Arcticibacter tournemirensis: one gene and its partner. The protein of the gene in region 1 interacts with the protein of each later gene in a pairwise test. Links are inferred from orthologs where the notes say so. Each region holds a gene or a part of one and is shown in the gene's direction. Other genes may lie near its edges.

Region 1 (5,683 bases):
CTGCAATGAAAAAGGCCGCAGATTGCGGTTACGGTAGATTAGTGGTGAACATGATATACAAGGGTTGGAATGATTAGGTTATTCCAGCCCTTTTTTGTTTTCTGGCTTGGTGGTGTGTGTATGTACTTTTTTCTTTGACCGCAAAGAAAAAAGCTACAAAAAAAAACTCGCGGCTGCTTTCATTGCTTTGGGAGAGTGTGCTGTTACGAAGTTTAGCGCTGCCGCAATGAAAAAGGCCGCAGATTGCGGTTACGGCGGTTAATGGTGAACTAATATATTGAGAAAGGATATACAATTTTGTTAGTTGTCTTTATGACCTTTTCTATTATCCCTTTTCCACTGTCCATTTTCCACTGTCAATTGTCCCCTGTCAACTGTCCATTTTCCGTTACTTATAACTTATAACCTAAAACTTACTACTTCTAAGAAAGTTCCCGCTTTGCTTTAACAAGTGCCGAACCGATCACCTGGTGCATGTCGTAATAACGGTACTCGGCTAGTCTTCCGCCAAAGATTACATTCTTCTCTGCCGAAGCAAGCTCCTGATACCTTTTTAAAATTGCACCGTTGTTATCGTTATTGACGGGATAATAAGGTTCTGCGCCTTTCTCGCTTGTCAAAGGATATTCTTTTGTGATCACTGTCTTGGGTTGAGTTCCGAACTCGAAGTGCTTATGCTCGATAATCCGGGTATAGGCTGGTTCTGAGTCAGTATAATTTACTACGGCGTTGCCCTGATAGTTTTCCGTGTCGACAACCTCAGTTTCAAAGCGCAGGCTTCGGTATTCGAGTTCGCCGAACCTGAACCCGTAATACTCGTCTATTTTGCCGGTAAATACAATTTTGTCGGCTATGCTTTCAAATTCTTCACGCCGACTGATAAAGTCGGTGTTAAGCTGAACTTCAATGTCTTTTAACAAGCCCTCGACTATCTTATTATATCCTCCCACAGGGATACCCTGGTATTTGTCGTTGAAGTAGTTGTTATCGTAAGTAAAGCGCACTGGCAGACGTCTAATAATGAAGGCGGGAAGTTCTGTAGCTTTCCGGCCCCATTGTTTTTCAGTATAATGTTTGATCAGCTTTTCGTAAATATCGGGTCCAACAAGTTTTAAGGCTTGTTCTTCAAGGTTTTTCGGTTCGGTAATGTTCAGCCCTTTTATCTGTTCTTCTATCTTTTGTTTTGCTTCCTGCGGAGTTTTCGTTCCCCAGAGGCGATAGAAGGTGTTCATGTTGAAAGGAAGGTTGTAAAGCTCTCCTTTATAATTTGCAATTGGAGAGTTGGTGTAGCGGTTGAACTCAGCGAACTGATTCACATAATCCCATATGTCTTTATCGTTTGTATGAAAAATATGAGCGCCATACCAATGAACGTTGATGCCTTCCATTTCTTTACAGAAGATGTTGCCGCCGGCATGATCACGCTTGTCGATTACCAGGCATTTTTTTCCGGCTTTGGTCGCTTCGTGCGCAAAAACGGCTCCGAACAATCCGGAGCCGACAACGAGATAGTCGTATTTCTTTGTCATTCAATAGGTGATGTCTGTAGATTTTTTATTCTAAACGCGGACTGTGGGGTTTTGTTTGGTATTGCACTCCTTTCGTAATTATAAGGATAAATGCTATTTTTGGATTCATTATTATCGAGGTTTGACTGATATAAAACCCGAGATCAACAATAGCCTTATGAGTAAAGACCAGGAGCGGGGTGTAAAGAAGCCCTTGCTAGCAATTGTATTACCATGTTATAATGAGGAAGAAATAATTCTTCAAAGCGCTAATGTTTTAAAAGAGTTTTTAACAGATTTAAAACTATCAGGATCTATACATCCCGACAGTTTCATAGTAATTGTGGATGATGGAAGTTCGGATAAAACTCTTGACCTGCTTATTTCTCAAGCAGACGAAGCTCTGAAAGTTGTTAAGTTAGCTTCTAATGTTGGTCATCAAAATGCATTATTGGCGGGAATGCAGGTGGTAACCGGACACGTCGATTGCGCTATTACAATGGATGTCGATTTGCAGGATGATCTTAGTGCTATTAGTAAGATGATAGCGGCTTACAACCGCGGTGCTCATATTGTATATGGAGTGAGAAACGACCGGGAAACAGACACTGTGTATAAAAGCACAACAGCCCGGGTGTTTTACAAGTTGATGGGAGCAATGGGAGTAAAACTGATTGAAGATCACGCAGACTTTCGTTTACTTTCCGGTTTTGCCTTGTCCGAATTTGCAAAATACAAGGAGGTAAATCTTTTCATCAGGGGTATTATACCGATGATCGGGCTGAAGTCTGAAATTGTGTATTACAAACGACTGTCACGGATCGGTGGGGATACGAAATATTCTCTAATAAAGATGCTTTCACTGGCTCTTGACGGGGTCACCTCTTTTAGCAACCGTCCGGTTAGACTTATTTCGTTTCTCGGTATTTTTATGTTTGTAACCAGCGTATTCCTGGCTATATGGATTGTTCTGGTAGTTCTTAGGGGAGACAATATTCCCGGCTGGGCTTCAACCGCTTTGGTGATGGATATGCTTGGAGGTATCCAACTCTTAGCACTGGGAATTATGGGAGAATATATCTCGAAAATTTACCTTGAAACGAAGGGGAGACCTCATTATCATATCGAAGCGGTTATAGAAAAGAAAGATCAGGAATGATAAACACCGTATAAGAATAACCAACATAGACAGTTGTTCTTATTCGGTATATTTGGCTTTTTGTAATCATGCTTAATTATTGCACGTTATTCAATTCTGCATATCTCTCGAGAGGTTTGGCTATGTATAATTCTTTAGAAAGATACAGCAACAACTTTCATCTCTATATTTTTGCTTTTGACGACGATTGCTATAACTGTCTGAAGGAGCTGCGGCTTATACATGCCACGATTATTTCTTTAAACGAATTTGAGGATGAAGAATTATTAAGTGTGAAACCGGGACGAACCGCCGGTGAGTATTGCTGGACTTGCACTTCATCTACTATCTGGTATTGTATTAATACATTTTCACTCGACCATTGTACTTACCTGGACGCCGACCTGTTTTTTTTCAGCGATCCGAAGGTGTTGACGGACGAAATGGGCGAAAGCTCCGTGCTTATTACCGAACACAGATACAGTCCGGAACATGACCAGTCGGCTCTTAGTGGAATCTATTGTGTTCAGTTTATTACCTTTAAGAACACAGAGGAAGGGATGAAAGTATTAGACTGGTGGCGTAAGGCCTGCCTGGAATGGTGTTACAAAAGATTTGAAGATGGGAAGTTCGGTGATCAGAAATATCTGGATGACTGGACAACCAGGTTTGAAGGGGTTCACGTACTGCAGCACCAGGGCGGTGGCGTTGCACCATGGAATAATCTCCAATACGAGTTTGCCGGGAAAGGTACGGGGGTTACTGTTTCTACGGCTGTCTCCGGTGGGGAATCTGATTTGATTTTTTACCATTGTCACGATTTTAGATATTGTTTGAATAATACGTTGCGCCTTACAGCAGAACAGTACGCGCTTAAAAAGGAAGTTATAAGTTTGGTCTACAAGCCATATGCTAAGGGATTGGCAGAAGCTGAGAAACAGATTAGAGCAGTGAATGGTACCCTGACCTTTCATGAGCCGCTTCTAAATCTCGACTGGGTGATGACGAATATCGGCCGAAAAGCGACATTCACACTAACAGGGCATTATAAGAACTACTACAAGAAAAGAAAACTGGAATCGTAAATACGGTATGGCTGAATTAATCAATTTAAAAACGTTTACTGACAAAAGAGGGAATCTTACCGTTATAGAAAAGGTGATTCCCTTTGACATCAGGAGGATCTTCTATATTTACGGAGTAGACGATTCTGTGAGAGGAGGACACAGGCACAAGACGACGGTTCAGGCAGCCATTTGTCTTGTTGGTAAGTGCACTATTCACAACGATAATAGTAAAGTACAGCAGGAGTTTATCCTGGATTCTCCTGATAAGTGTTTGTTGATAGCGCCTGAGGACTGGCACAAGATGTACGATTTTAGTGAAGATGCCATACTGATGGTGCTGGCTTCCGAGTTTTTTGATCCGGACGATTATATATACGAGCCCTACCATGATAGAATATGAAAATCTGAGATTGCTCAATGAGCCATTTTTTGAAGAGTATAAAAGGACTTTTTCGGATACTCTGGAAAGAGGCTGGTTTATACTCGGTAACAATGTGTCGGCTTTCGAAAAGGACTTTGCTTCTTATTGCAGCTCTGGTTATTGTGCAGGACTAGCTTCTGGACTCGATGCTTTAATTCTTGCGCTACGTTGTTTTGAATTCCCCGAAGGGAGTGAGGTGATCGTTCCCTCTAATACCTACATTGCTACTATTCTTGCGGTTTATCACAACGGACTGGTACCGGTATTGGTTGAACCGGATATCAATACGTACAATATCGATCCGTTAAGGATTGAAGAAAGCATTACTTCTAAAACCCGTGCTATTTTGGTTGTCCATCTCTATGGGAAGTCATGTGATATGGACCCGATTACCGCCATTGCGCGGAAATATGGACTGAAAGTGATCGAGGATTGTGCACAGTCGCACGGGGCGAAATATAAAGGAAAGAAGACTGGCACCTTTGGTGATTTCGGAGCTTTTAGCTTCTACCCTACGAAGAATCTTGGAGCACTGGGTGATGCAGGGGCTATAACAACAGATAATGAGACGCTTTACGAAAAGATAAAGGCCCTGCGTAATTATGGTTCCCGGGTAAAGTATCATAACGAGTATATCGGCACTAATTCACGGCTTGATGAAGTACAGGCCGGATTTCTTTCCATTAAGCTAAACAGATTGGATGAAATCAACGCTCATAAGAGAAGGCTCGCAGAGATGTATCATAACGGGCTAAAATCTGATTTTATAAAGCCGGTGGTGGAACCCGATTATTTTGATGTATATCACATCTACAATATCAGACATCCCGAGCGTGACCGGCTAAGAGAGTACTTGCTACAGAACGGAGTAAAGACAGAAATTCATTACCCGGTGCCTCCTCATCAGCAGAAAGCTCTTGAAGAAAAGTTCAGGAAATCGTACCCTATTTCGGAAGAGATACACCGTACCACGTTGAGCTTACCCGTATCCTATTGCCATAAAGAAGATGAAATAGAAAGAGTAATTGAAGTGTTGAATGACTTTTAGCTATTAAAGAGCTATAAGCCGTTAGTTCCTATCTATAAAAAACGATTATGAGCCTGTTTGGAAAACTAAAGAAAAAGCCTAAAGAAAAATATGGCTGGTTTGGCGATTATGCTACCTGGGAGGAAGCTGCTGCTCATGGAGAGGGGTTTGCAAAGAGCAACATCCTTGAGAAGACGAAGGCCGCACTTTTAAAAGTGAAAAATGGAGAAGCGGTTTATGAAAGAGACTCGGTGCTTTTCGATAAGAAGGAATACCCGTTCCCTCTAATATCGTTTCTGCTTCATAGCGCTTTTGAGAACGGTGCTCCTTTGAATATACTTGATTTTGGAGGGTCTCTTGGCAGTACCTATTTCCAGGTAAAGGAATTTTTAAGTAATCAGGTTTGCTCAAGCTGGAATGTTGTGGAACAAGCCCATTACGTGGAGTGCGGCAAGGAGTATTTTGAAGACGGACTGCTGCGTTTTTTTCATTCAATTGAGGAATGTAACGCGAAGTATAAGA
Region 2 (6,453 bases), on another replicon or contig:
GGTAAAACAGGCTGAAATCGACCTGCTGAAAGCGCAGGAAGATATCAGAAATACTACTCAATCATTAAACCTGGCTCATGATAACGCCACAATACAGATAAAAAACAGTATAAGCACCATAAAAGCGCAGGTGGAAAACATGAAGCTCGCACAAGAGGTGTATGCAAGTACGCAAAATAATTACCATAACGGATTAGCCACCCTAACAGACCTTCTTGATGCAGAAAACTCACTTGTGAGTGCCCAAAACAGTTACACGCAGGCTCTGCTTAATTATAAACTGGCCGAAATCCAGTTGTTAAAATCTAAAGGTAATATCAAATCACTATTAAACTAATTAAACGGGCAGGAACAGTCCGGATGTAAGAAAAACACATCGTCACGGACAATATAAGTACGGGGCCCTCAATCGAACAATAAAATGAAAAAGAGAAGTATAATAACAGTAATAGTAGTTGTCCTTGTACTGGCTTTAATTGCCTGGGTGTTGCAGAACAATAAAAAGAGCAACCAGGCGAAGACGGCGGTCGTTGCCGAAGGCAATACAGGTGCCGTAGCCGTGAAGACTGAAACAGCCAAAACGGGCACGGTTGATCTCGACTTTAGTGCAAACGGCAATTTTGCCGCCAATCAGGATTTAACGCTATCTGCCGAAAACTCCGGAAGAGTAACACGTATTACTGTAGATGAAGGCGACCATGTACAGCGTGGTCAGGTCGTTGCACGCATCGACGACGAACTGCTTTCTGTAGAAGCCCAGGCCGCTCAGGCAAATTATCAGAATGCGGTACGCGACCTTGAACGGTACGAAAGCTCATTTAAGACCGGCGGAGTGACACAGCAACAGGTAGATGCTATGCGATTAAACGTCAGGAATGCACTGGCCCGCGTACAAACGGCAAAGAGAAAGTCAAACGACGCAGATATCAAAGCACCTATTTCGGGGATCGTTAACAAACGCTTTATAGAAAAAGGTTCTTTTGTATCTCCCGGAACTCAGCTGTTTGAAATAGTTGACCTTTCCAAGCTCAAGCTTAAAGTGACAGCAAATGAAACACAGGTTGTTAACCTTAAAGTTGGAGACAGGGTAAAAATCACTTCAAAAGTTTTTCCGGAAAAAGAGTTTACAGGTAAGATTAGTTTTATTGCTCCCAAAGCCGATAACAGTCTGAACTTCCCGGTAGAGATTGAAGTAAGCAATAATAGCGGAAACGAGTTGAAAGCAGGAATGTACGGAACTGCAGTATTTGATTTACCACAACAGCGTCCGGTTATTACAGTTCCAAGGACAGCATTTGCAGGAAGTGTGAACAGCAATAAGGTGTTTGTTCTTGATGGAAGTACAGCACGCTCCAGAAATGTAACTCCCGGAAGAATCGCAGGCGAACGTGTCGAAATCCTCGAAGGACTAAAAGAAGGTGAAACAGTTATAACCAGCGGGCAGGTTAATCTCACAGATGGGACTCAGGTACAAGCAGTGAAATAAGATAAGTATAAGTGGCTTGTACCAGAAACTATTAATCAAAATTAAAAAATGAAATTAGCTGAAATATCGATAAAGAGACCCACCATTGTAGTAGTGCTGTTCACAGTACTTTCCCTGCTGGGGTTTATAAGCTACAGATCCCTTAACTACGAAATGTTACCGAAGTTTTCGCCGGGGGTGGTGTCGGTTACAACAACCTATCCGGGTGCTTCGCCAACAGAAGTAGAGAACACGGTCACAAAAAAAATCGAGGATGCCGTATCCTCGATGGAAAACATTAAGAAGATTACAGCTACCTCGTATGAGAGCCTGTCATCCGTAGTTATCCAGTTGAATAGTGGCGCAGATGTCGACCTCGCATTGAACGATGCACAGAGAAAAGTAAATGCAATTCTCTCTGATTTACCTGACGATGCAGAAGCACCATCACTAAACAAGTTTTCGCTCGACGATCTTCCCATTCTGACAATGTCGTCTACATCAAATATGGACGATGCTGCATTTTACGACCTGATGGATAACCGGATTGTACCTAACATCTCAAGGGTAAACGGCGTAGCTCAGGTAAATATCATTGGCGGTCGTGAGCGCGAAATCCAGGTGAATATTGACGAAAACAAACTGCAAGGTTACGGATTGTCACTCACTACAGTGCAGCAAGCTATTCGAAGCTCGAATCTTGACTTCCCTACCGGAAGTATCAGGACCGAAAACCGCGACATTCTTATTAGGCTGGCGGGGAAGTATGGAAGTGTCGAAGAACTGAGGAACCTGGTTGTTTCGGATAAGAACAACGTGCAAGTAAGACTTAGAGACATTGCCGATGTCCAGGATAGTCAAAAAGACGTCGAAAAGATCGCCAGGGTTGACCGTAAAGCAGCCCTTGCACTTCAGGTTTTAAAACAGACGGATGCTAATGCCGTAGAGGTGAGCGAAGGCGTACGCAACATAATAACAAGTCTGAAAACTGACTACAAAAACATCGACCTTAACATTACGATAGCGTCTGATAGTTCGACATACACCCTCGAATCGGCCGATGCTGTTATTCATGACTTGATATTGGCGGTAATTCTGGTGGCGTTTGTAATGCTTTTCTTCCTGCATAGTTTGCGTAATGCGGCCATTGTGATGGTATCGATCCCTGCTTCGCTGATTGCAACTTTTATAGGAATAAAACTCTTTGGATTTACGCTTAACCTGATGTCGTTACTGGGTCTTTCACTTGTAGTAGGTATCCTTGTCGACGATGCGATTGTTGTACTTGAAAACATTTACCGGCATATGGAGATGGGCAAGAACCGCGTACGCGCTGCCTATGATGCAACAAAAGAAATCGGATTTACAGTTACCTCCATCACACTGGTAATTGTGGTTGTTTTCTTCCCTATTGCTATCAGTACAGGTCTTGTTTCGGATATATTGCGGGAGTTTTGTGTGGTAGTCATCATTGCAACGTTACTTAGTTTACTTGCTTCCTTTACCATTGTACCGTTGCTGTCTTCGAGATTCGGAAAGCTTGAGCACATTGAAGGGAAGAATTTCTTTGGAAAGATTATCCTTTCATTTGAAAGACGCCTCGACAGGTTCACCGCCTGGATCACCAGCCTGCTTACATGGTCGCTGGGACATAAATGGATAGTACTGGGAGGAACGGTTGTTCTGCTCTTCTCCTCAGTTGCCCTTATTGGCGCCGGCTTTATCGGAACTGAATTTTTCCCAAAAAGTGACCGCGGAGAATTCATCGTGCAAATTGAAATGCCGAAAGATGCGTCTATTGAACAAACCAATCTGGCAACGAGTAAAGCCGAAGCTATTTTAAGCCGGAAGCCTGAAGTTACAAGACTGATCACAACTGTGGGTCAGACGAGTGATGGAATGGGGGCATCGTTAGCTACAGCATACAAGTCGGAGATAAATGTGCAGCTTGTCGATCGCAAAGAGAGAACCGACCCGTCCGACGTTTATGCTGCCCGAATAAAAAAAGAACTTGCACCTCAATTAGTGGGAGCAAAAGTTAAGACCACACCAGTGAGCATCCTCGGAAGTGCAGAACGAGCTCCTGTTGAAGTTGTAGTAAGGGGGAGTGAACTCGACAGCGTAATGAAGTTCGCCAATGTGGTAAAATCAAAGCTCGAGAAAATTGATGGAGCCACCGAAGTTAAGCTCTCTGTCGAAAGCGGAAATCCTGAAATAAGGGTACAAGTAGACAGGGATAAAATGTCGGCTCTCGGCTTAAGTCTTCAAACTGTCGGCGCTACCATGCAAACAGCATTTAGCGGAAACACCGACAGTAAGTTCAGGCAGGGAGAGTACGAATACGACATCAACATCCGGCTTGACAATTTTAATAGAAAGAGCATGGACGATGTTAAGAACCTCACGTTTATAAACAAAGACGAACAACAAATCCATCTCGAGCAGTTTGCTACGGTTACAGAAAGTTCGGGGCCAAGTCAGCTTGAACGCCAGGATAAAAGCACGAAGGTATCAGTGCAGTCGCAGGTGGTGGGGCGACCGTCAGGAACTATTTTCTCTGAACTTGAAACCCAGATTAAAGACCTGCCCAGGCCAGCCGGAGTTAGCTTTATCTTTGGCGGTGATATGGAAAACCAATCAGAAGGCTTTGGAACATTAGGTGTTGCCCTGCTGATGTCTATCATCTTGGTTTACCTTATTATGGTAGCCCTCTACGACAACTATGTATACCCATTTGTGGTGATGTTTTCTATCCCGCTATCGGTAATAGGGGCTTTGCTCGCCCTGGCACTCACAAATAACTCTCTGAATATATTCACCATTCTTGGTTTGATCATGCTTATTGGATTGGTTGCAAAGAACGCCATTATCCTTGTCGACTTTACAAATCAGCAGAAAGCGGAGGGTAAGAGTACAAGGGAAGCATTAATTATGGCCAACCACGCCCGGCTCCGCCCTATTCTGATGACAACCATTGCGATGGTTATCGGTATGCTTCCTATCGCAATTGCAAAAGGCGCAGGGGCAGAATGGAAAAATGGTTTGGCCTGGGTTATTATGGGGGGCCTTACCAGTTCCCTATTCCTCACACTCATTATCGTTCCGGTAATTTATGAAGCTTTTGATAAGATTCTTACTTACTTCGGGTTCAATAAGCACGACGACGATATAGATGTTCTGATGACGGAGCCCTATACTGGCGAGATCGACGACGACGAGTATGAAATGATGCAATATAATAAATAGGCATTAATTGATTCATGATATATAAAAAAGGGGCTTAAGGCCCCTTTTTTATGTCACCCAGATAAAGTATATTCGCTAAAATGACCGGTTATGCTTAGTCTTTTAATTAACTTCATCTGTCTTTTCAGCGCGTGTATGACATCAAACCAATTCACACTAGACGTAAAGCCGAAACAGGCGACAATTCTTGTTTTTTACAAAACGGGAGGTTATTATCATAAATCTATTCCTGCCGGTATCATGGTCATCCAGGCCCTTGGAAAGAATAATAGCTTCAAAGTTGATACAACTGCAGATGCTTCGCATTTCACCGGGGGAAACTTAAAAAAATATGCCGCTGTCATTTTTCTTAACACCACACACGAAGTTCTTGACCCCGGGCAGCAGAAGGCATTCGAAACCTATATAAGGTCAGGAAAGGGCTTTGTGGGCGTTCATGCGGCCACTGATACGGAGTATGAATGGCCATGGTATGGAAAATTAGTTGGCGCTTACTTTACAAACCATCCGAAAGTACAGAAAGCCATTATCAAAGTAACCGACAAGAAACATCCTTCCACTAAATTGCTGCCGGATGTTTGGGAACACACCGACGAGTGGTATAACTTTAAAGACATCAATCCGGACATGAAAGTGCTTGCCTGGCTTGACGAGAAAAGTTACGAAGGCGGAACGAACGGGAACGAACACCCTATCGCCTGGTATCATGAATATGATGGCGGACGCGCATTTTATACAGGCCTGGGCCACACTGAAGAAAGCTACAGTGACCCACTGTTTTTAAAACACCTGCTTGGAGGAATTCAATACGCAATAGGCAAATAGAAAGGGCCGAAATACCTGGATATTTCAGCCCTTATGTAATATTATTTCAAAGGAAATGTACTGATACTGCCGTCAGTAAACATTTCTTTGCAATTCTAACAGTAGTTAAACGGTGCCAAACAAGATCTGTTAAGAGGATTGTTATGCCGCGACTCTCAACTCTGGACATTCAACTACTTTTCACCTTCAACTCATATATGGATAGCTCTGTTATCAGAAGCAGCCAACGACGCTTCTTTAAACGCCTCCGTATAGGTTGGGTGTGCATGACTGATGCGGCCGATATCTTCAGCCGAAGCGCGGAACTCCATAGCCACTACAGCCTCCGCGATCATATCGGCAGCGCGGGGACCGATTATGTGAACTCCAAGGATCTCATCTGTTTGAGCGTCTGAGAGTACTTTTACCAGGCCATCTGTGTCCATGCTTGCACGCGCCCTGCCACTAGCTTTAAATGGGAATGAACCCGTCTTGTATTTCGTGCCCTGTTGCTTTAGTTGTTCTTCGGTAGATCCCACACTTGCTACTTCAGGCCAGGTATACACAACTCCAGGTATTAAATTGTAGTTTATATGTGGTTTCTGTCCGGCAATGGTTTCTGCTACAAACACCCCTTCCTCTTCCGCTTTGTGAGCAAGCATGGCGCCCTTTATCACATCACCGATGGCATATACTCCCTTTACAGAAGTTTCCAGATGGTCATCTACCGGTATTTTCCTGCCCCGCTCTTCAGGCTTAATTCCAATATTTTCCAATCCCAGGCCCTCTGTATATGCGGTACGACCGACAGCCACGATACAATAATCACCCTCAATAGTTATATTATCCCCTTTCGGACTTTCGGCAGTAACACTCACCCTCTTTCCCTTTACAGATGCTCCCGTGACTTTGTGACTCAAAAGGAATTCGAAACCCAG

The links. The genes of interacting proteins can lie anywhere in the genome.
Region 2: the proteins of BDE36_RS23385 (region 1) and BDE36_RS21230 interact in binary tests that used the Bacillus subtilis proteins (3 or more experiments, as listed by UniProt). The link is inferred for Arcticibacter tournemirensis from one-to-one orthologs.

The regions. Positions count from the first base shown.
Region 1 is NZ_VFPL01000002.1:439,144-444,826, reverse strand. Bases 687-3,676 are described here. They hold BDE36_RS23385 (glycosyltransferase family 2 protein), read left to right. Parts: upstream 687-1,686; coding sequence 1,687-2,667; downstream 2,668-3,676. Other genes in these bases: BDE36_RS23380 (glycosyl transferase), read left to right, coding at 2,790-3,676; glf (UDP-galactopyranose mutase), read right to left, coding at 687-1,529. In the rest of the region: more of glf, read right to left, coding at 423-686; more of BDE36_RS23380, read left to right, coding at 3,677-3,731; BDE36_RS23375 (sugar 3,4-ketoisomerase), read left to right, coding at 3,739-4,113; BDE36_RS23370 (DegT/DnrJ/EryC1/StrS family aminotransferase), read left to right, coding at 4,100-5,182; BDE36_RS23365 (methyltransferase, TIGR04325 family), read left to right, coding at 5,230-5,683.
Region 2 is NZ_VFPL01000001.1:5,083,165-5,089,617, forward strand. The notes cover bases 1,152-4,911. They hold BDE36_RS21230 (efflux RND transporter permease subunit), read left to right. Parts: upstream 1,152-1,534; coding sequence 1,535-4,711; downstream 4,712-4,911. Other genes in these bases: BDE36_RS21225 (efflux RND transporter periplasmic adaptor subunit), read left to right, coding at 1,152-1,486; BDE36_RS21235 (ThuA domain-containing protein), read left to right, coding at 4,847-4,911. In the rest of the region: BDE36_RS21220 (TolC family protein), read left to right, coding at 1-337; more of BDE36_RS21225, read left to right, coding at 422-1,151; more of BDE36_RS21235, read left to right, coding at 4,912-5,536; lpdA (dihydrolipoyl dehydrogenase), read right to left, coding at 5,728-6,453. UniProt on the Bacillus subtilis protein: Required for self-resistance to surfactin, an antimicrobial lipopeptide surfactant produced by B.subtilis. Also required for swarming motility.